3 regions of the Micromonospora sp. NPDC047521 genome follow, and region 3 is predicted to be linked to each of the others. Evidence: riboswitches for the same ligand, from Rfam matches in the RefSeq annotation. Region 3 holds a riboswitch; each other region holds the start of a gene.
The links. Region 3 has a riboswitch for cyclic di-AMP ahead of ACZ6N8_RS04015 (coiled-coil domain-containing protein). Riboswitches for the same ligand answer to the same signal wherever they lie in the genome.

Region 1: another riboswitch for cyclic di-AMP. It lies ahead of ACZ6N8_RS06305 (C40 family peptidase); the one in region 3 lies ahead of ACZ6N8_RS04015 (coiled-coil domain-containing protein).
Region 2: another riboswitch for cyclic di-AMP. It lies ahead of ACZ6N8_RS28930 (transglycosylase family protein); the one in region 3 lies ahead of ACZ6N8_RS04015 (coiled-coil domain-containing protein).

Annotation. Positions count from the first base shown of each region.
Region 1 is NZ_JBVJGN010000002.1:502,277-508,453, forward strand. It holds gene ACZ6N8_RS06295 (zinc metalloprotease) at 1-954, shown strand, start outside; gene ACZ6N8_RS06300 (pyridoxamine 5'-phosphate oxidase family protein) at 1,023-1,580, opposite strand; gene ACZ6N8_RS06305 (C40 family peptidase) at 1,750-2,790, opposite strand; cyclic di-AMP (ydaO/yuaA leader) riboswitch at 2,804-2,940, opposite strand; gene ACZ6N8_RS06310 (N-acetylmuramoyl-L-alanine amidase) at 3,176-5,155, shown strand; gene ACZ6N8_RS06315 (C40 family peptidase) at 5,231-6,177, opposite strand, start outside.
Region 2 is NZ_JBVJGN010000020.1:35,680-43,639, forward strand. It holds gene ACZ6N8_RS28910 (helix-turn-helix transcriptional regulator) at 1-828, opposite strand, end outside; gene ACZ6N8_RS28915 (VOC family protein) at 916-1,353, shown strand; gene dinB (DNA polymerase IV) at 1,419-2,606, shown strand; gene ACZ6N8_RS28925 (hypothetical protein) at 2,713-3,072, shown strand; gene ACZ6N8_RS28930 (transglycosylase family protein) at 3,147-3,821, opposite strand; cyclic di-AMP (ydaO/yuaA leader) riboswitch at 3,820-3,990, opposite strand; gene ACZ6N8_RS28935 (ThuA domain-containing protein) at 4,145-4,798, opposite strand; gene htpG (molecular chaperone HtpG) at 4,884-6,800, opposite strand; gene ACZ6N8_RS28945 (SDR family oxidoreductase) at 6,962-7,660, shown strand; gene ACZ6N8_RS28950 (M28 family metallopeptidase) at 7,727-7,960, opposite strand, start outside.
Region 3 is NZ_JBVJGN010000002.1:26,682-34,641, reverse strand. It holds gene ACZ6N8_RS04020 (carbonic anhydrase) at 1-393, shown strand, start outside; gene ACZ6N8_RS04015 (coiled-coil domain-containing protein) at 450-1,469, opposite strand; cyclic di-AMP (ydaO/yuaA leader) riboswitch at 1,474-1,604, opposite strand; gene ACZ6N8_RS04010 (YibE/F family protein) at 1,771-3,141, opposite strand; gene ACZ6N8_RS04005 (heavy metal translocating P-type ATPase) at 3,454-5,493, shown strand; gene ACZ6N8_RS04000 (metal-sensitive transcriptional regulator) at 5,500-5,796, opposite strand; gene ACZ6N8_RS03995 (heavy-metal-associated domain-containing protein) at 5,893-6,120, shown strand; gene ACZ6N8_RS03990 (hypothetical protein) at 6,117-7,067, shown strand; gene ACZ6N8_RS03985 (heavy metal translocating P-type ATPase) at 7,080-7,960, shown strand, end outside.

The DNA.
Region 1 (6,177 bases), 470 kb from region 3:
CGTGCCGCCGGTGTCGCGTCGACGACCTTCGCGCTGCTGCTCAGCACCGCCGCGGTGGGCGTCGTTCCGGCTGCTTCGGCCTTCTCCGCGGCGCCCGGCGGCGCCTGCGCCGAGCCGGCAGACAGCCACTCCAACGCCCGGATGAAGCCCGGTGCGGAGGCCAAGCACGACCCGAACGAGCTGACCGCGAAGCAGGTCCGCGAGCGGGACGCGGACCTCGCGGCGGCGCTGCGCGAGCGCGCCAGCTTCCGCACCGGCGCGGGCGAGACGGCGCTGGCCACGGTCACCATCCCGGTGGTCGTGCACGTGATCCAGGAGAACAGCACGCGGGCCGGCGGCAACATCCCCGACTCGATGATCACCTCGCAGATCACCGTGCTGAACCAGGCCTACGCCGGCTCGACCGGCGGAGCGGTCACCGCGTTCGCCTTCCGACTCGACAAGATCAACCGGGTGACGAACCCGTCGTGGTACCCGATCGTGCAGGGCTCGTCGGCGGAGCGGTCGATGAAGTCCTCACTGCGGGTGGGCGGCAAGAACACCCTCAACATCTACCTCGGTGAGCTGAGCAACGACCTGCTGGGCTGGGCGACCTTCCCGCAGCGCAACCTGAGCAGCATGGACGGCGTGGTCGCGCTGAACGAGTCGCTGCCGGGCGGCACCGCCACCAACTACAACCAGGGCGACACCGGCACCCACGAGGTCGGCCACTGGCTGAACCTCTACCACACCTTCCAGGGTGGCTGCGGCGGCTCGGGTGACGGCGTCAGCGACACCCCGGCCGAGGCGTCGCCGGCCTACCAGTGCCCGACCGGGCGCAACACCTGCTCGGCGACCGGGCTGGACCCGATCACCAACTTCATGGACTACACCTACGACTCGTGCATGTACCAGTTCACCCCGGGACAGGCGAGCCGCATGATCACCGCGTGGAACGCCTACCGCGCCGCGTAGCTTCTCCGCGTACACCCGGTGCCGGCTCCGTCACGACGGAGCCGGCACCGGCGTCTTTCTGGCCGTGGTCAGGCGGCCGTGCACTGCACGTCACGGCTGCGACGGGTCGGCCGCGCCGGCGGTACGGCGACAGGCGCGGCAGCCACCGGCGGAGCGTGCGGATCGAGCCAGACCTGCACGGCCGGCCGGCCCGGCGCGTAACCCGGAATGCCCGCGACGGGCTGCTCGCGGCGGGTCAACATCGCCACGTCGACGGTGAACTCGAACAGCCGCCAGTCGGCGTGCGGCTCGGCCCGGGCACCCTGGGCCAACCGGGCCAGCTGGGCGGGGTCGGTCACCGGTCGGGCGTGACCCGCCACGTACGCCTCGTCGTCGCTCTCCTCAGGCGGGAACGAGTGCAGCGCGTAACGGCCGTCCCGTTCGAGGTCACGGCGCTTCGGGGAGTCGATGACGAAGCAGAACAAGCCCTCGTCGGTGATGACCGGGGAAACCGGATGGACCCGGGGCCCGCCGTCGGCGCGGACCGTGGCCAGGTAGCCGAAGCCCGGCCCGTACTGCTGGAGGAGAACGCGGATCCCGTCGGCGAGTCGGGGCTCGTCGGCGGCGAATTCGGACCAGGAAGCCATGTGGGCATTCTATCGAACAAATGTACGACCAGCGACCTCGACGCGCTGGTCACCGGCACCGAATCCCAGCCGGGCCTGGCAGCACTGGCGCACCTGGCCGACCCGCTGAGGCAAGAACGACGAGGGCCCGCCGCGAACGGATCGCGACGGGCCCTTCGGTCACCTCTGATCAGCCGGGGCGGCCGTAGCTGTGGATCGGGCCGTCGTCGACCTTCTTCATCTTGACCGGCTGACCGGCCTGGGAGGCGTGCACCACCCAGCCGTTGCCGACGTACATGCCGACGTGGTGGATGTCGCTGTAGTAGAACACCAGGTCACCGGGGCGCAGGTCGGCCCGGCTGACGTTCTTCGTGACCCGGCTCTGCGCGGCGGCGTTGTGCGGCAGGCTCACGCCGGCCTTCGCCCACGCGGCGAGCATCAGCCCGGAGCAGTCGTACGAGTTCGGGCCCTCGGCCCCCCACACGTAGGGCTTGCCGATCTGCGCGCAGGCGAACTTCACCGCCGTGCCGGCAGCACCGCCGGGGTAGCTCGCCGGGCAGGGCGCGGGGCGCAGCGGGCCGCCGCCCCCGTTGCCGTACACCTTGAGGCGCAGCTTCTGTAGGCGGTCGATCTCCTCGTTGATCTGCTTCTTCTTCGCCGCCAGCTGGGCCTCGGTGCGGGTCAGCTGGGACACCATCTCGTCGAGCGGAGCCTTCTTCGCGGCCAACTCGTCGCGCAGGTCGGCCACCTCGCGGACGTCCTGCTGCTGGTTGTGCGCGAAACGGTCGAGCATTTCGAGCTGCCCGACGACCTCGCTCGGCGACCGGCTGCCCAGCACGGCGTTGACGGTGGAGACGTTCTCGCCCTTGTACGCGCGCACGGCCAGGGCGCTGACCTTGTCCATCGCGGCGTCGACCTGACGCTCCAGCGGGGCGATCTGGGCGGCCAACGCGTCGGCCTGCCTGCGCTTGGCGGCGAGGTCGATCCGGGTGGCGTTGTGCCGTTCGATGATCGGTTCGAGTTTGTTCCAGTCGGCGTCGATCTGGCGTTCGATCTCGGCGACCGACGGGTCGGCGTGGGCCGCGGTGGCGCTGCCGGTCAGGACGACGGCGACGCCGGCCAGTGCGGCGAGAGCGGTGGTGAAGCGGGACCAGCGTGGGCGCGGCACGATCGACGTCGGGCCGGCTGGCGCCGACCGCTCGGACGACGGCCGCGGGGCATGGAGTGCCACCGGGGTTCCGTTCTCCTTCTTCCTGACCGCCTACCGGGTTAGCTGACGGGTTCGGGCGGGAAGTTGGCGCCCTACCGCAGTGGCTGCGGATTCACCCCGGGGGGACGTGGGTCCCCGGTTCGCTCGGAAGCGACTCGGCGGTGTCGGTCCGTTACCGCCCGGGCTGGGCGGACCTGCTGTCGGGCCGACAAATGACCAGAGTAGAGACGCCCGTTACCGATCCGCAACCCGTGCGGCCGTGACACTCCGTACCGATTGGAGAGAGTCACGGGGCGTACGCGAAGATTTCTTTCCGAAGACTTCGACAGATGGAAAGGTATTGACGCAGGCTCCCGGGCGGCGCGAAGGTGACCTCACCTTCATCCGCGCAAATCTGGGGGGTTCGATGCACCGTCCAACCCTGTCCGCCGGCCGGCTCGCCCTGCTCGCCGCCGCCGTGGTCGCCGCCTCGACCGCGATACCGCCACCCGCCGGCGCCGCAGCGGCGCCCGCCCCCGACCGCCAGCAGCAGTACGCCGCCGCGGCGACCGAGTACGGCGTGCCGACCACCGTGCTGCTCGGTGTCTCCTACCTGGAGTCCCGCTGGGACAGCAACGGCGGCACACCGAGCACCAGCGGCGGCTACGGCCCGATGCACCTGACCGACGCCCGCCACGTCGCCGCCCTGCCCGGACGCGGCCACCACGACACCGGCACCGAGGACCCGCGCGGCGACGACTCCCGGCCCGCGCTGGCACCCGCGACCCCACCCGCCGAGGACCCCGCGCCACCCCCGGCCGCGTTGCAGACCGTGGACGCCGCCGCCGCGCTGACCGGCGCCGCACCCGAGTCGCTGCGTACCGACCCGAACGCCAACATCCGTGGCGGGGCGGCGCTGCTCGCGTCGTACCAGCGGGAGTTGGGTGCCCCGGTCGGAGCCGGCACCGACCCGGCCACCTGGTACGGCGCGGTGGCCCGCTACGCCGGCGCGGACAGCGCCGACGCCGCGGCGGCCTTCGCCGACGAGGTCTTCACCACGATCAGCGCCGGCGAGTCCCGGGTGACCGACGACGGCCAGCGGATCACGCTGCCGGCCAGCGCGGTACGACCGGAGCGCTCCTGGCTGGACCGGCTGGGTCTGCGTCGCCTCGCCCGCCCGGACGGGCTGGAGTGCCCCCGCACCATCTCCTGCGAGTGGATCCCGGCGCCCTACCAGGCGTTCGGCGACGGCGACTACGGCAACCACGACCTCTCCGACCGGCCCGCCCGGCAGAAGATCGAGTACATCGTCATCCACGACACCGAGGCGAGCTGGGCGACCACGCTGAAGCTCGTCCAGGACCCGACGTACGTGAGCTGGCACTACTCGCTGCGATCGGTGGACGGGCACATCGCCCAGCACGTGAAGACCAAGGACGTCGGCTGGCACGCCGGCAACTGGTACGTCAACGCCAAGTCGATCGGGCTGGAGCACGAGGGCTTCGCCGCCCAGGGCACCTGGTACACCGAGGCGATGTACCGGACCTCGGCGAAGCTCGTCCGGCACCTCGCGCTGCGGCTCGGCATCCCGCTGGACCGCCAGCACATCATCGGCCACGACAACGTGCCCGGCACCGTCGCGTCGACAGTACGCGGAATGCACTGGGACCCGGGGCCGTACTGGGACTGGACGCACTACTTCGACCTGCTGCACGCTCCGCGACTGGACACCGGCACCCCGGCCACCGGCCTCGTCCGGATCGACCCGGACTACGCCACCAACCAGCCCGCGTTCATCGGATGCGTCACCCCCGGCGTGCCGTGCACACCGCGCGGCTCCTCGTCGGTGGTGCTGCGCGCCGCGCCGTCCGCGGACGCGCCGCTGGTGAACGACATCGCGCTGCGCCCCGACGGCACCCCGAACACCATGGAGGTGTCCGACCACGGCGCCCGGGCCTCCGCCGGCCAGACGTACGCCCTCGCCGGCCGGCAGGGTGACTGGACGGCCATCTGGTACCTCGGACAGAAGGCCTGGTTCCACAACCCGGCGTCCGCCCCCACCGCGAGCTGGACGGTCGGCGTGGTTGCCGTCCCGAAGCCCGGCCGGGCCACCATCCCGGTGTACGGGCGGGCGTACCCGGAGGAGGCCGCCTACCCCGAGGGCGTGCCCTACCAGACCATCTCCCCGTTGCAGTACACCCTGGCCGCCGGTCAGCGGTACTCCGTCGGCGCGGTGCTGGCCGGCGAGTACTACCGGGCCAGCACGTTCGACGGCTCATCGCCCGGCGACTGGACCGTGATCCGCGGCAAGAACCGGTACGCGCAGATCCAGTTCGGCCACCGCATCATGTACGTCAACCTGGCCGACGTGCAGTTGCTGCCGTCCCCGGTGGGCGCGCCCCGCTGACCGGCAACTCCTGAGAAACCACGACGGCCCCCAGTCGGTGACCGGGGGCCGTCGTCGTGCCTGGGCGGATCAGTTTTATTTCTTGGGCGGCCTACGGAACCCGGCGACAGGCATGTTGTTGATGCTCGCCACCTGCACCGGCTTACCGGCGCGTGGCGCGTGCACCATCAGGTCGTTGCCGAGGTACAGGCCGACGTGGTGCAGGTCGCTGAAGAAGAAGACCAGATCACCGGGACGAGCATCGGCCCGGGAGACGACCTCGCCCTCTTTCCACTGGGCACCGGTGTGGTGGGTGAGGTAGATCCCGGCCGACTTGTACGCGTACTGGGTCAGCCCCGAGCAGTCGAACGAGTTCGGGCCGGTGGCACCCCAGACGTAGGGATCGCCGACCTGCTGGCAGGCGGTCTTGATCGCCTTCTGCGCGGCGGTGTTGGCCACACCGTTGATGGTCGGGCAGCCGGCCGTCTTGATCGTGGTCTTCGGCAGGGACGCCTCGAGCTTCTTGATCTCGGCGTCGATCTGCTTCTTCTTGGCGGCCAGCTCGTTCTGCTGCTCGGTCTGGGTGGCGATCAACGTGTCGAGCTTCTGCTTCTCGCCGTCGTACTTGGCCCGCACGGCAAGCACGCCCTCGACCTGCTTGCGCTCCTGCGCGGCGAGCCGGTCGAGAACGGTGAGCTGCTCGGTGAGCGTGTCCGGCTTGGCGGCGACCAGCAGGGCGCCGATGTCGTGCGACGGGCCGGAGATGTAGTAGCGGGAGGCGAGGTCACCGACCCGGTTCAGGGCCAGCTCGCTCTGCAGCGCCAACGGCTCGATCTTTTTCTGGAGGTCCGCCGACTTCTGCCGGTTGACCTTCAGCTGCGAGCGCACCTTGTTGTACTGCTCGATCGTGGGCTCCAACTGCTCCCACTTCTTGTCGATCTGGGCCTCGATCTCGTCGACCGTGGGCTCGGCCTGTGCCGGCGCGGCGAGCACACCGGCACCGACGGCCGCCGCGGCGACCAGGACGAGCAGACGGTGGGCGA
Region 2 (7,960 bases), on a different contig from region 3:
GTCGCCGCCGACGAGCAGCACACACCACCCGTCGCGGTCGTCCTCGACGCGGCCCACCTGCGGCGGCACCGACGCCCGCACCTGGTCGGGGTGGGCGCGTACCCGCACCCGGGCGACGTACCGGTACGGCGACCCGGTGACCGACCGCTGCACGAAGGCGACCGGGTCGGGATGCGCGCGGGGCCGGAAGCGCCAGGTCGTGGCCACCGCCGTACGCATCCGGTCCAGGCGGAACGTCCGCCAGTCGGCCCGATCGACGTCCCAGGCCATCAGGTACCACCGTCGGCCGGTGGTGACCATCCGGACCGGCTCGACCGTCCGCTCGCGCTCCCCGTCCCGTCCGGGGTAGCCGAACCGCACCCGCACCGCGTCGCGGCAGGCCCGTGCCAGCATCACCAGCAGCTCCGCGTCGATCTCGACGACCGGCCCGATGAGCGTCTCCGTGGCGCCGTGCACCGCCCGCACCTCGGCGCGCAGCCGTGACGGCATCACCTGGTCGAGCTTGGCCAGCGCCCGCAGGGCCGCGTCGCCCGCCCCGGTGACCGTGCCCCCGGACGCCAGCCGCAGGGAGACGGCGGTCGCGATCGCCTCCTCGTCGTCAAGCAGCAACGGCGGCAGCCGGGTGCCCGCGCCGAGCTGATAGCCGCCACCGACACCTGACACCGCGCGCACCGGATACCCGAGCGTCCGCAGGCGTTGCACGTCGCGGCGGACGCAGCGGTCGGTGACGCGCAGCTGCGCGGCGAGGTCGGCGGCCGTCCAGGACGGTCGTCGTTGCAGCAGCGCCAACAACCGCAGAACCCGCTCGGTGGTCGCCTCGACACTCACCCGCCGATCGTTGCACGGATCTAGGAACGATCCTGTCCGCGATTTCCGAAAGGCTGGGACCATGACCGACGAGATCAGGGAGCTGCCATGCCACGCGACGTGCAGATCACGTTCGACTGCGCCGACCCGGCCGCGCTGGCCAGGTTCTGGGCCGAGGCGCTCGGCTACCGGCTGCAGGGCCCGCCCGGCGGCTTCGAGTCGTGGGAGCAGGCACTCGACGCGATGGGCGTTCCGCCGGAGAACCGCAACGACGCCTCGGCGGTGGTCGACCCCGAGGGCTCCCGACCACGGCTGTTCTTCCAGCGCGTACCCGAGGGCAAGCAGGTCAAGAATCGCGTCCACCTGGATGTCCGCGCGGCGCCGGGCCTCGCCGGGGACGAGCGGATGGCGGCCCTCGAAGCGGAGGCCGAACGGCTCGTCGCGTACGGCGCCACCCGGCTCGCCCGACACGAACCCGCTCCCCCGCTGGGCACCGGCCACCTCGTCATGGCCGACCCCGAGGGCAACGAATTCTGCCTCGACTGATCGACACGTGACCGCGTTCGCCCAGGTCACTGTCGTGGCGACAGGCGCTATGCGAACATGTGTACGTGTCGCCCGGGGCCACCATCCTGCACGCCGACCTGGACGCCTTCTACGCGTCGGTCGAGCAGCGCGACGACCCACGCCTGCGAGGACGCCCGGTGATCGTCGGCGGCGGGGTGGTGCTCGCGGCCAGCTACGAGGCGAAGGCACGGGGCGTCCGCAGCGCGATGGGCGGCCAGCAGGCACGCCGGCTGTGCCCCGACGCGATAGTGGTGCCACCGCGCATGTCGGCGTACACGGTGGCGAGCCGAGCGGTGTTCGAGATCTTCCGGCGGACCACCCCGCTGGTCGAGGGGCTCTCCATCGACGAGGCGTTCCTGGACGTGGGCGGCCTGCGCCGCCTGGTCGGGCCCCCGGCCGACATCGCCGAGGGTCTGCGTCGGGAGGTCCGCGAGCAGGTCGGCCTGCCCATCACGGTGGGCGTGGCGCGGACGAAGTTCCTGGCGAAGGTGGCAAGCGGGGTGGCGAAACCGGACGGGCTGCTGGTGGTCGCACCCGACGGCGAACTGGCGTTCCTGCATCCGCTGCCGGTCGAGCGGCTCTGGGGTGTCGGTCCGATCACCGCCGCGAGGCTGCGCGAACGCCGGATCCGTACGGTCGGCGACGTGGCCCGGCTCGGTGAGGCGGCGCTGGTCTCGCTGCTCGGCGCGGGCGCGGGCCGGCACCTGCACGCTCTGGCCCACAACCGTGACCCCCGGCCGGTGCAGGTGGGCCGCAGGCGTGGGTCGATGGGGGCGCAGCACGCGCTGAGCCGCGCCCCGCACGCGGCGGCCGAGCTGGACGCGATCCTCGCCGGCCTGGTCGACCGGGTCACCAGGCGGATGCGGGCCGCCGGACGGGCCGGACGCACGGTGGTGCTGCGGCTGCGCTTCGGCGACTACACGCGGGCCACCCGCTCGCACACGGTGGGCAAGGCGACCGCGGACACCACACAGGTGCTCGCCGCCGCACGGGCGCTGCTGCGGGCGACCCAGCCCGAGATCGACAGGCGGGGCGTGACCCTGATCGGCGTCTCGGTGGGCAACCTCGACGACAACCCGGTCCAGCCGGAGCTGCCCTTCCAACCCGACCCCGGCACCGACCTCGACGCGGCGGTCGACGCGGTCCGCGACCGGTTCGGATCGGCGGCCCTCACCCGGGCGGTGCTGCTCGGCCGCGATCCCGGCGTCGAGATGCCGCTATTGCCCGACTGATGGCCGCGTTTCCTGCGATCGGTGACACATCACAGCAGGTCGGCGGTTTAGCCGACCGCCCACGGGTGACCCTTGAGGGGAACAGCCTGACGAGGGGGGCCCTACGATGTCCGACGACACCAGCAACCGACCGAGCCGTCGCGTCGAGCGTCCGCACGACGTGACCGACCCACTGCTCTGGCAGCTCGCGGTCGACGTGCTGAGCGCCCACGAGCCGGACGACGAGGGGCACTGCCGCAATCTCCAGTGCGCCGGCCAGGGGTGGCCGTGCGAGGCCCGCACCGGCGCCGAGCACTCGCTGCGGCTGGCCCGCGGCGAGTCCACGTCGGTCGAGATGACAGTCGACGACGTACGGGACGAGAGCCGCCCCGGCTGGCCCGGCGGGACCGCGCCGCGCTGGGGCCGCAACGCCGGGCCGCTGCCCGCACAGCAGCGGGAGCAGAGGGCGTCCGCCACCGCGGCCTGACCGCGACCCGCGTCGTCACGCGCGAACGCTCGGCCGGTGACCCGGCCGAGCGTTCGTGCGTCATGCGTCGTGCGTCAGAGGCTGAGCCGCTGACCCGGGAAGATCAGACCCGGGTCGGCGCCGATCAGCTGCCGGTTGCGCTCGTACAGCGCCTGCCAGCCGCCGGTCGAGCGCTGGCGGTCGGCGATCTCCGACAGGGTGTCGCCCGGCTTGACGGTGTACGTCTCGCCGCCCGCCGCGGGCGCGGTGCGCTCGTTGTCGCGCGTCGCCGGCTTCTCGCCGCGCGACGGCCCGGGCTTCGAGCTCGACTCCGTCGACTTCGTTGACTTGGTCGACTTCGTTGACTTGGTGGACTTCGTTGACTTGGTGGCGGAGCCGCCCGACGAGCCGCCCTTCTTGCCGCAGGTCGGCCAAGCGCCGATGCCCTGCCCGTCGAGCACGTTCTCGGCGACGGCGATCTGCTCGCCGCGGCTGGCCAGGTCGGCGCGTGCGGCGTACTTCTTGCCGCCGTAACCGGCCCAGGTGCTCTGCGAGAACTGCAACCCGCCGTAGTAACCGTTACCGGTGTTGGTCTTCCAGTTGCCGCCGGACTCGCACTTGGCGATCGCGTCCCAGTTGACGCCGGCCTGCGCCGGGGCGGCCGGGCCGAAGAGGGCGACAGCACCGGTGACCGCGCCGACGGCAAGGGTGCCGACGGCGAGGCGGCGGGTGGTGACCCGTCGATGACGGGGCGTGTGAGCAGAAGTCATGAATTTCCTCCACGCCGGCGAGGTGAGCTGTCGGGTTCGGGCCGAGGAGCCCGGCCGCGCGGTGGCGGCTTCACCCCGAGGTGACGTGCACCGGAAAACCTGGGTCCCCCGCTCCTGCCCGGTGGACTGGGTTCCGACGACCGGGGGCAGGATTTGGCGTTGCCGGCCGTGGTGTCCGCAGTGGCGAACCCGACCGACGTTAGGCACGGTCGGTGACGAACGCCCACTCGCTGTGAAGTTCTTCACCGGGCAGCGCTCCGCGTTGCGCCCACCGGTTGCGGGCCTCGCGGCACTGTGCAGTGACCACGATGGACCGTTTGCGATCAGCGCTCTGGGCGGAGCCAGGCGACGATTCGACGCAGCAGCTCGACGTGGCCTGGCGACTCGTACGACCGGCCGTCGTGGCCGAGGGCGCTGTAGACGATCCGGCTGTCCCCTGCCGTGCGGGCCCAGACGAGCGGGTGGAAGACGCCGCCCTCCCGGTGCCCGTAGAGCGGCTCGATGTGGACGCCATCGACCCGTTCCAGGTCGGTGTAGCGCTCGTCGAAGACCTCGATGTCGCCGAGCCCTTCGGTGATCGGATGCGCGACGGCGGTCCGCCGGATGAGACTGGAACCGATCGGCGGATGGAACGAACGGCCGTGCTCCCAGGCGGCGCCGATCGTGGCACGCCAGCTCGGCACCCGGGGGAACGCGAGGGTCGCGCTGTGGACGGCGAGCAGGTTGCCGCCGCCGGCCAGGAAGCCGTCGAGAACGAGCCCGAAGAGCGCGTCGTCGGGGACCGGGGAGGACCGGTCGGCGCTCGCGTTCACCACCAGCAGTCGGGCACCGTCGAGCGCGGTAGCGAGCCGGTCGACGGACGTCACGACGGCGGCACCACCGATCATGTCCGCGAGGATGGCGCTGGTCTGCGCCAACGGGTGCCAGGGGTCGCCGTGCGGCCCCTGGCCGCTGAAGATCACTGTGCCGACAGGCACGGGCCCTCCCGGAATCGACGTTCGGGCAGAGGTCAGGGTCGCGTACCGGCGGGGCCCCTGCCGGGTGCCCCGCCGGTCGGAGCGACTACAGGGTGCGGGCCAGCCGGTCGGCGAGCGTCCGGGTGAAGCGGGCCGGGTCGGCCAGTTCGCCGCCCTCGGCGAGCACCGCCAGGCCGTACAGCAGCTCGGCCGTCTCGGTCAGGGTTTCGGAGGAGTCGCCCTGCTCGTGGGCCTTGCGCAGCCCGGCGACCAGCGGATGACCCGGGTTGATCTCCAGGATCCGCTTGGTGGACGGAATCTCGTGCCCCATCGCCCGGTACATCTTCTCCAGCGTCGGGGTGAGATCGTGCGCGTCCCCGACGACGCAGGCCGGTGAGGTGGTCAGCCGCGACGACAGGCGGACCTCCCGGACACTGTCGGCGAGGGTGGCGCCCAGCCATTCGACGAGCGCGGCGAACTCCTGCCGCTGCTGCTCACGTTCGGTCTCGGCCTGCTGCTTCTCCTCGTCGGTGTCCAGGTCGACCTCGCCCTTGGCGATGGAGCGCAACTGCCGGCCGTCGTAGGTGCCGACCCGCTCGACCCACACCTCGTCGACGGGGTCGGTCAGGAGCAGCACCTCGTGGCCCTTGGCCCGGAACGCCTCCAGGTGCGGAGAGTTCTCGATGGTGGCCCGGGAGTCGCCTGTGGCGTACCAGATGTCGCTCTGGCCGTCCTTCATCCGCGAGACGTAGCCGGCGAGGTCGGTGGGCTCGGCCGGGTCGTTGGTGGACGCCAACGACAGGATCTCCAGCAGGGTGTCCCGGTTGTCGGTGTCGTCGATCAGCCCTTCCTTGACGACAGTGCCGAACTCGGTCCAGAAGGTGCGGTACCGCTCGGGGTGGTTGGCCTTGAGGTCCTTGACCGTGGCGAGGACCTTCTTGACCAGACGGCGGCGGACGATCTGGATCTGCCGGTCCTGTTGCAGGATCTCGCGGGAGATGTTCAGCGACAGGTCGTGCGCGTCGACCACGCCCTTGACGAAGCGCAGGTAGGTGGGGACCAGCGCCTCGCAGTCGTCCATGATGAACACGCGCTTGACGTAGAGCTGGACGCCGCGGCGGCCCTGCGGGGCGAACATGTCGAGCGGGGCGTGGCTGGGCAGGAACAGCAGCGCCTCGTACTCGAAGGTGCCCTCGCCCTTCATGTGCACGACCTCGAGGGGGTCGGCCCAGTCGTGGCTGACGTGCTTGTAGAACTCGTTGTACTCGGCGGCGTCGACCTCGTCGCGGGGCCGCGCCCAGAGCGCCTTCATCGAGTTGAGGGTCTGCACCTCGCTCGTGGCGTCCGCACCGTCGGCGCCGGGGCGTTCGACGGTCATCCGGATGGGCCAGGCGATGAAGTCGGAGTAACGCTTGACGATCTCGCGGAGGGTCCACTCGGAGGTGTAGTCGTGCAGGTTGTCCTCGGTGTCGGCGGGCTTGAGGTGCAGGGTGACAGACGTGCCCTGCGGCGCCTCGTCGACTCCCTCGACCGAGTACGTGCCCTCGCCTGCGGACTCCCAGCGGGTGCCGCCGGTCTCGCCGGCCTTGCGGGTGAGCAGGGTGACCCGGTCGGCGACCATGAACGCGGCGTAGAAGCCGACGCCGAACTGGCCGATCAGGTCCTGCGAGGCGCGCGCGTCGGCGGACTCGCGCAGCTGGCGCAGCAGCTCGGCGGTGCCCGACTTGGCGATGGTGCCGATGAGGCCGACCACCTCGTCGCGGGTCATCCCGATGCCGTTGTCCCGGACGGTGAGGGTGCGGGCGTCCCGGTCTACCTCGATGGCGACGTGCAGGTCGTCGGTGTCGGCGACGAGGTCCTTGTCGACCATGGTGGCCAGCCGCAGCTTGTCCAGCGCGTCGGACGCGTTCGAGATGAGTTCCCGCAGGAAGACGTCCTTGTTCGAGTAGATCGAGTGGACGACCAGTTGGAGGAGCTGACGCGCCTCGGCCTGGAACTCCAACGTCTCGGCCTGGTTGCTCACACCGTCTCCCTTCTGTCACGTGCGGAGGTTCGCGCAAAGGATACGAGTCGTCACCGGGTGGGCGGTGGGGGCGTCCGGGTCGTATTCCCGATCCGGGCGCGCCGCCCTCGTGACGTAGCTGACTTTGGCTAGCATAAGCCAGCCCGGATAGCCTGACGCCCATGAAGATCTCTGGAAGCACCGCCCTCGTCACCGGCGCCAACCGTGGCTTCGGCCGCCACCTCGCCGCCGAACTCGCCTCCCGGGGCGCCACCGTCTACGCCGCCGCCCGCAACCCCGACACCGTCGACCTGCCCGGCGTGACGCCGGTACGCCTCGACATCACCGACCCCGCCTCGGTGGCCGCCGCCGCCGAGCTGGCCGGCGACGTGAACCTGCTGATCAACAACGCGGGCATCGACACCCGGACCGACCTGCTCGACGGCGACCTGGACCTCGTCCGGCTGGAGTTGGAGACCCACTACATCGGCACCCTGTCGACGATCCGGGCGTTCGCGCCGGTCATCGCCGGCAACGGCGGCGGGACGATCCTCAACGTGCTGAGCGTGCTGTCCTGGTTCGGCTCCCCGGCCCACCCGGCCTACAGCGTCGCCAAGTCCGCCGAATGGTCGATGACCAACGTGCTGCGCGTCCAACTCGCCGAGCGGGGCGTCCGGGTCGCCGGCCTGCACGTCGGCTACCTGGACACCGACATGGCCGCCACGGCCACCGGCCCGAAGTCCGACCCGGCCGCCATCGCCCGGATCGCCGTGGACGGCATCGAGGCCGACGCGTACGAGATCGTCGCCGACGACCTGAGCCGGCAGGTGCAGGCCGGGCTGGCCGGCGGCGTCGCCGCGCTCTACCCGCAGCTCCCCTGACCTCCGACGCGACGGGCCGCCGCCGGGTGTTCCCGACGGCGGCCCTCCCTCATGTCGGGTACGCGGTCAGCTCGCCTGCAACGTCACGTCGTCGATCACGAAGCTGGTCTGCAGTGAGGCGTCCTCGGTGCCGGTGAACGTCAGCGTCACGGTCTGCCCGGCGTACGCGGCCACGTTGAGCGTGCGCTGGACGTAGCTGGTCGAGGCGTTCAGATTCGAGTACGTCGCCAGCGTTGTCGAACCCATCCGCACGGTCAGCTTGTCGTACGCCGTGGACGTGGTGGTCTCGGCGGTGTCGAT
Region 3 (7,960 bases):
GCGGTGACGGTGCTCGGCACCCCGCTCGTGGTGGTGCTGGGCCACGACTCGTGCGGCGCGGTCCAGGCAGCCCGTGAGGTCGCCTCCACCGGCGTGGCGCCCGAAGGGCACCTCGGCGCAGTCGTGGACGCCGTGCTGCCCAGCCTCCGTCGCGCCGCCGCCGACGGTGTCGACGACATCGACGGCATCGTCGACATCCACATCGCACAGACCGTCGAGGCGTTGCTGGAACAGTCGTCCGTGCTGGCCGACGCGGTGACGCGGGGGCGGTGCGCGGTGGTGGGCGTGTCGTACCGGCTCGCCGCCGGTGTGGTGCGCCCGGTCGCGGCCGTTCCGGCAGGCGTCGCCTCGCTCGACGTACCCGACGGGCCGTCGACGCCCGCCGCCGCCTGACGCGACGAGGGCCGCCCCGCGGTGCGGGACGGCCCTCGATCAGCTGAGCGGGTGGGTCAGAGCAGCGACATGTGGACGTGGTCGGTGTGGTTCGACGGCCCGCTGTACGACTTCCAGCCGGTCGCCGGGAACCAGATCTGCCGGTTCCAGATCACGTAGTAGATGCCGAGGCGGTCGGCGTTGCGGATGAGGAACGCGGCGACGTTGTTGCCGTACGTCCGGGTGTCGTCGTTGTGCCACGGGCTGAAGCCGCTCTTCTGCAACGACCAGTCGCAGGCGCGGCCCTTCGGGTGCTCCCACGGCCCGCCGGAGCGGTAGCAGCCCACGAACCTGTTGAAGCCGGCCCGCTTGACCTCCTTGTACGCGTGCAGCGTGCGCGGCGTGACGCAGCCGGACGTGGTCGGGTCGTCCTCGCTGCACGACTGCGGCTTCCAGTCGCCGTCGGCGGTGCGTCCCGGACCGATCCGGGCGACCGGCGACGTGGCGTCCACCAGGCCTCCGGTGAAGCCCTTCCCACCGACGAGGGCGAGCGCCTTGTCCGCGTCGCGCTTCTCCTTCGCCATCAGGGCGGTCTGCTTCTGCTGCTCCCGTACCTCCGCGTCGAGAAGCAGCTTCGCCTGTTCGGCGCGGGCCTTCACCGCGTTGACCTCGGAGAGCTTCTTCTCGTTGACCATGTTCATCTCGTCGAGCGCGGCGGCCCGCCTGACGAACGAGTCGGGGGCGTCGCTCTCCAGCAGCATCGCGATGGCGCCGATCCGACCGGTCCGGTAGGACTGGGCGGCGATCTGACTGACCTGCGGGGCCAGGGCGTCCAGCTCGGCCTTCGCGCGGTCCACCTCGGCCGCCAGCTCCGCCTGCCGCTTCTTGGACTTGTCCAGCTGGGACTTGGCCGCCACGTAGTCCCGGTTGGTCTTCTCGATGACGTCGTTGAGCAGTGTCGGCTCGCCGTCCTCCTCGTGCCCGGACGGCGTCGGCGTCGTCGGGGCGGCGTTCGCCGGGAGGGGGCCGGCGAGCACGGTCAGTGCGGCGATCACGGCCACCACGGGCGTCAACCAGCGGCGTAGGGGTGCCGTCACGATGTTCCCTTCCGTCGACCGCCGACCGGGTTAGCTGACGGGTTCGGGGCGGAAGTGGCCCCTACCGCTGACGCGGATTCACCCCACGTACCTGGGTTCCCGGCTCGCCGGCTGGCGATTGGGCGGTGGCACCGCAGGCGCCGATTCGCGCCTTCGGCGGTGACCGGCAGCGAGGTTACCCGAGAGTCGCCCCCCTGAGCTACGTCCCGATGCCGACTAAAAGCGTCATTTCGCCATGGCGTTGAGTGACCAGTGATGCGGTTCTCAGGCCGGATGCCCGATCTGGTCACGCTGAGGAGTGTCACCATGCCGTATCCGTGCTCCTGTTCGGCTCTGGCCACCCGTCGGTGGCGGTGGGCGGGGGTGTCGTCCGCGTCCGGTCCGGTCCGTCCACCGGGACCGTTCGCGGGGAGCTCAGTGCGGCCAGGGCCTCCGCCCGGTCCGGCTCGGGCCGGGGGACGGGGACGTCGTCGGCCGGCTCGGCGCTCGACCGTCCGGCGGCGGTCACCACCGCGGCCAGCCCGGTGGTCAGCGGCACGGCGGCGATGAGGCCGAGGGTGGCCACGGCGCTGCGGACGATCTCCTGCGCCAGGAACTCGCTGGTGAGGATCTGCCCGAGGGGGCGCGTGTCGGCGGTGAGCAGGAGCAGCAGGGGCAGCGAGGCGCCCGCGTACGCCAGCACGATCGTGTTGACCGTGGAGGCGATGTGCGCCCGGCCGACCCGGGTGGCCGCCCGGTAGAGCTGCAACCGGGTCAGCCCCGGGTTGGCGTTCGCCAGTTCGGTGACGGTGGCCGCCTGGGTGACCGTCACGTCGTCGAGCACCCCGAGCGAGCCGATGATGATCCCGGCGAGCAGGAGGCCGTGCAGGTCCACGTCGGCCTGGAACATCGACAGCGTGGTGGCGTCCTCGCTGCCGAAACCGGTGAGGTGGGTGGCGGCGGTGGCGATGGTGGCGAGCACGCCGGTGAGGACCAGGCTGCCCAGGGTGCCGAGGACAGCTACCGAGGTCTGCGCGGTCACCCCGTGCGTCAGGTAGAGCACCACGAACATGATCAGGGCGGCACCGACCACCGCGACGACAAGCGGTGACCGGCCGGCGGCGATGCCCGGCAGCACGAAGGTGAGCAGGATGGCGAAGCTGGCGGCCAGCCCGGCGAGCGCGGCCAGGCCACGCCACCTGCCGAACGCGACGATCGCGGCGGCGAAGATCACCGCCAGCCACACCAGCGGTGTGCCGCGCTGGTGTTCGGCGATGTTCCAGTTGCTGGCGCCGGGGTCGGCGGGGTCGGTCAGCTCGACCAGGATCACCTCGTCGCCGACGTCGACCCGGGGTGCTCCGGGGCCGTCCGGTACCGGTGTCTGGACCTGCTGCCCGGCGCTCGGCCCGTCCTGCACCCGGAGGTCCACCGTGCCGCACCGCCCGTCGCCGGCGTTCGGCGTGCCCTCCGGGGTCTGCGGCGTGGGCGGGCACGGTTCGGTAACCACGCGGGTCACTGTGCCGTGGTAGCGCGGGACGTCCGCGCCCCCGCCGGTCTGCGGGGAGTCGCCCCGAGGCCAGAGCACCACAGCCGCGAGCACCGTGGCGACGAACAGGGGTACCACGGTCGCGACGAGGATCCGCCGTACCCGGGGAGGGGCGGACGGAACGGAACGGCTGTGGTCGGAACCCAATGCGAGACTCCCAACGAATCCGGTGCGGGGTACGTGCCGGCGGGCCGGTCGGTTCACCGTCGCCGCGGAAATGCGGTGACGGGCGCGGCGGATCGCGGGATGCCGATCGCTTGATCACGTACGGTGAACGACTGGCTGGACCGGCCGGGGGCGCCGCCGTGTCGCGGCGGCACCGGTGCCGGACTGCGCAGCGTGATCCGGAGGGCCATCGTCGGAATGCTAACCACACAGGCTGTGGGGCGCAGGTCGTGGCGGAGTGTCGGGGTCCCCGAACCGCCCGCGCGGCGGAGTGCGACCCGTGATCGTGGAGTCATGCACGCTGAGTCACCACATGGTCCGCACGGTCAGCATCACGGTGGGCACGACAAGCACGCCGGTCACGATCCGGCGATGTTCCGCCGCCGGTTCTGGGTCTGCCTGGTGCTCACCGTGCCGGTGGTGCTGACCAGTCACCTCGTGGCGGACCGGCTCGGTCCGCGCTGGGACGTGCCGGGGAGTTCCTGGGTGGGGCCGGCGCTCGGCTCGGTGGTGTTCTGGTGGGGCGGCTGGCCGTTCCTGGTCGGCGCGGTCCGGGAGGTGCGGGACCGGGCACCGGGGATGATGCTGCTTGTCGCGATGGCGATCACCGTCGCCTACACCGCGTCGCTGGCCACCAGCGTCGGCGCGTTCGACCTGGACTTCTGGTGGGAGTTGGCGGCGCTGGTCACCATCATGCTGCTCGGGCACTGGCAGGAGATGAAGGCCATCGGGCAGGCCCGGGGAGCCCTCGCGGCGCTTGCCGCGCTGCTGCCCGACGAGGCCGAGCGGGTGGCCGCCGACGGCCGGGTCGAACCGGTGCCGGTGGACGCGCTGCGGGTCGGCGACGTGCTGCTGGTCCGCCCGGGTGGCCGGGTGCCGGCCGACGGGGTCATCGTCGAGGGCGGTGCCGAGCTGGACGAGTCGATGATCACCGGCGAGTCGCGGCCGGTCGCCCGCGCGGCCGGCGGCCGGGTGGTGGCGGGCACTGTCGCCACCGACTCGGCGATCCGGGTCCGGGTCGAGGCGCTTGGTGAGCAGACCGCCCTCGCCGGCATCCAGCGCATGGTCGCCGAGGCGCAGCGCTCGGGCGGTCGGGCCCAGCTGCTGGCCGACCGGTTCGCCGCCGCGTTGTTCTACCTGGCCACCGGGACCGCCGTGCTGACCGTGCTGGTCTGGACGGCGCTGGGCCGGACCGACGAGGCGCTGGTCCGCGCGGTAACCGTCCTGGTGATCGCCTGCCCGCACGCGCTCGGCCTGGCCATTCCGCTTGTCGTCGCGCTCTCCACGGCGGTGGCCGCGCGATCCGGGATCCTGGTGAAGGACCGGTTGGCGTTGGAGCGGATGCGGACCGTCGGCGCGGTGCTCTTCGACAAGACCGGCACGCTGACCCGGGGCGAGCACACCGTCTCCGACGTGACTGTGACGCCTGGCGTGGAGCGGGACGAGGCGCTGCGCATCGCCGCCGGCGTCGAGTCGGACAGCGAGCATCCGCTGGCCCGGGCGGTAGTCGCGGCGGCCGGGTCCGCGGGTCCGGCCCCGGCCCACAGGTTCCGGTCGCTGCCGGGCCGCGGTGTGCGGGCGACAGTCGAGGGTACGGAGTACGCGGTGGGTGGGCCGGCGCTGCTTCGCGAGTTGGGGGTGTCGCTCCCGGCCGACCTGGAGACGGCGACCGGGCGCTGGTCGGCGCGGGGTGCGGCGGTGCTGCATCTGGTGCGGCTGCCGGACACCGTGCTCGGCGCGTTCGCGGTGACCGACGAGGTGCGTCCGGAGGCCCGACGGGCGGTCGACGAGCTGCGCGCCGAAGGCGTCCGGACCATCGCCATGATCACCGGGGATGCGCGGCCGGTGGCCGAGGCGGTCGCCGCCGAACTCGGGTTCCGCCCCGGTGTCGACGAGGTCTTCGCCGAGGTGCTGCCGGCGGACAAGGACGGCCGGGTGGCCGATCTCCAGCGGCGGGGGCTGACCGTGGCGATGGTCGGTGACGGGGTGAACGACGCGCCCGCGCTGGCCCGCGCCGACGTGGGCATCGCGATCGGTGCGGGCACCGACGTGGCGATCGAGTCGGCCGGGGTGGTGCTCGCCTCGTCGGACCCGCGTGGGGTGGGCGCCGTGGTGCGGCTGTCCCGGGCGTCGTACCGCAAGATGCGGCAGAACCTGGCCTGGGCGGCGGGCTACAACGTGGTGGCGCTGCCCCTGGCGGCCGGGGTGCTGGCCTGGGCCGGGGTGGCGTTGAGCCCGGCGCTGGCCGCCGTGCTGATGTCGGCGTCCACGGTCGTGGTGGCGCTCAACGCCCAGTTGCTGCGCCGGGTCCGGCTCTACCCGGAGTCGGACTGAGGGGCGTCAGCCGCGCTTCATCAGCCGGCCGACGGCCGCCATCATCTCGGTGGCCATCTCGTCGGCCCGACCCTCGGCGGCGCCCTCGTGCATGCAGTGCCGCGCGTGGCCGTCGAGCAGACCCAGCGCCACCTTGTCGAGGGCGGCCTGGATCGCGGAGATCTGGGTGAGCACGTCGATGCAGTAGCGGTCGTCGTCGACCATCTTCTCGATGCCCCGGACCTGGCCCTCGACGCGGCGGAGCCGCGCGAGCAGCTGGTCCTTGCTGGCGGTGTACCCGCGGATCGGGGTGGGTGCGGTCATGCCGACCAGGATAGCCTACCCCTGGGGGGTATGGTACGGTCCAACCTGACGGATACCCCCACCGGGTACCGGTAGCGAGGCAGAGGAGACGGTCTGATGGTCAACACCACGTACCAGGTGCAGGGCATGACCTGTGGGCACTGCGTCAGCGCGGTCAGCGCCGAGGTCAGCGCCCTCGACGGTGTACGCGACGTCCAGGTCGACCTCGCCAGCGGCCAGGTCACCGTGAGCAGCGACCAGCCGCTGGACGTGGCGTCCGTCCGGGCCGCCGTCGACGAGGCCGGCTACGAGCTCGTGGACGGCTCATCCGGAGGTCCGGCGTGAACACGGTGACCCGACTGGGCGGTTTCGCCCTCGGTCTCGTGGCGGTCTTCGGCACGGCGTACGGGGTCGGCCGCGTGGTCGACCCCGGCGTCCCCACCGCGGAGATCCGGCACGACGGCGAAGCCGCCCACTCCGACGGGGAGCACGACGAACCGGTCGACCGGTTCCCCGGCGGCCTGCTCGTCTCCGACCGTGGGTACACCCTCGCCCCGGTCGCCGCCCCGGCCGGCGAGTTCGCCTTCACTGTCGACGGCCCGGACGGCCGCCCGGTCACCAGCTACGACGTCGCACACGACAAGCGGATGCACCTGATCGTGGCCCGCCGGGACCTCTCCGGCTTCCGGCACGTCCACCCCGACCTGACTTCGGACGGCACCTGGCGGGTCGCCACCCCGCTGGCCGGTCCCGGGCAGTGGCGGGCTTTCGCCGATTTCACCCCGACCGGTGGCGAGCCGCTGACCCTGGGGGTGGACGTGACAGTCCCCGGCGAGTTGACCGAGCGGCCGCTGCCAGCCCCGGCGACAAGCACAAGCGTCGACGGCTACACGGTCACCCTGGCCGGCGAGCCGCAGCCCGGCCGCACCTCGCCGCTCACCCTGACGATCAGCCGGGACGGGCAGCCGGTCACCGACCTGGAGCCCTACCTGGGCGCGTACGGGCACCTGGTGGCGCTGCGCCGGGGTGATCTGGCGTACCTGCACGTGCACCCGGCCGGGACGCCCGGCGACGGCCGTACCCGCCCCGGCCCGGGCGTCACCTTCCTCGCCGAGGTGCCGTCGGCCGGCACCTACCGGCTCTACCTCGACTTCCGGCACGGCGGAGCGGTGCACACCGCCGAGTTCACGGTCGTCGCCGGCGCCGCCACGGCCGGGGGCGATCCCCGCCCGAGCGGAACCACGCCGACCGGGGAGGCCGAGCACGGCACCCCCGGGCACGGGCACAACTGACGGGACCAGACGATGACCACCACCAGCAGACCGCTGCCCGAGGCGCCGAACCGGATCGAGTTGGCGATCGGGGGGATGACCTGCGCCGCCTGCGCCGCCCGGATCGAGAAGAAGCTGAACCGGATGGACGGGGTGAGCGCCACGGTCAACTACGCCACCGAGAAGGCCACCGTCCGCTACGTCGACGGCGTCACACCTGACGACCTCATCGACACCGTGCAGAAGACCGGTTACACGGCGGCGCTGCCGGCGCCGCCGGCCAGCACCGAGGAGCCGGTGGACCCGCTGAGGGGGCCGCGTACCCGGCTCTGGGTGTCGGCGGCGCTCAGCGTGCCAGTGGTCCTGCTGGCCATGGTTCCCGCCTGGCAGTTCGACTACTGGCAGTGGCTGTCGCTGACCCTGGCCGCCCCGGTGGTGGTCTGGGGTGGCCTGCCGTTCCACCGCGCGGCGTGGACCAACCTACGGCACGGCGCGGCGACAATGGACACGCTGGTCTCGCTCGGCACCCTGGCGGCGTTCGGGTGGTCGCTCTGGGCGCTCTTCCTCGGCGACGCCGGGATGCCGGGCATGACGCACCCGTTCCGTTTCGACATCACCCGCACCGACGGCGCGGGCAACATCTACCTGGAGGCGGCCGCCGGGGTGACCGTGTTCATCCTGGCCGGCCGCTACTTCGAGGCGCGTTCCAAGCGGACCGCCGGCGCCGCCCTGCGCGCCCTTCTCGAACTCGGCGCCAAGGACGTGGCGGTGCTGCGCGACGGCGTGGAAACCCGGATGCCTGTGGACCAGCTCGTGGTGGGCGACAGGTTCGTGGTCCGGCCAGGGGAGAAGATCGCCACCGACGGGGTGGTCGACGAGGGCACCTCGGCCGTCGACGCCAGCATGGTGACAGG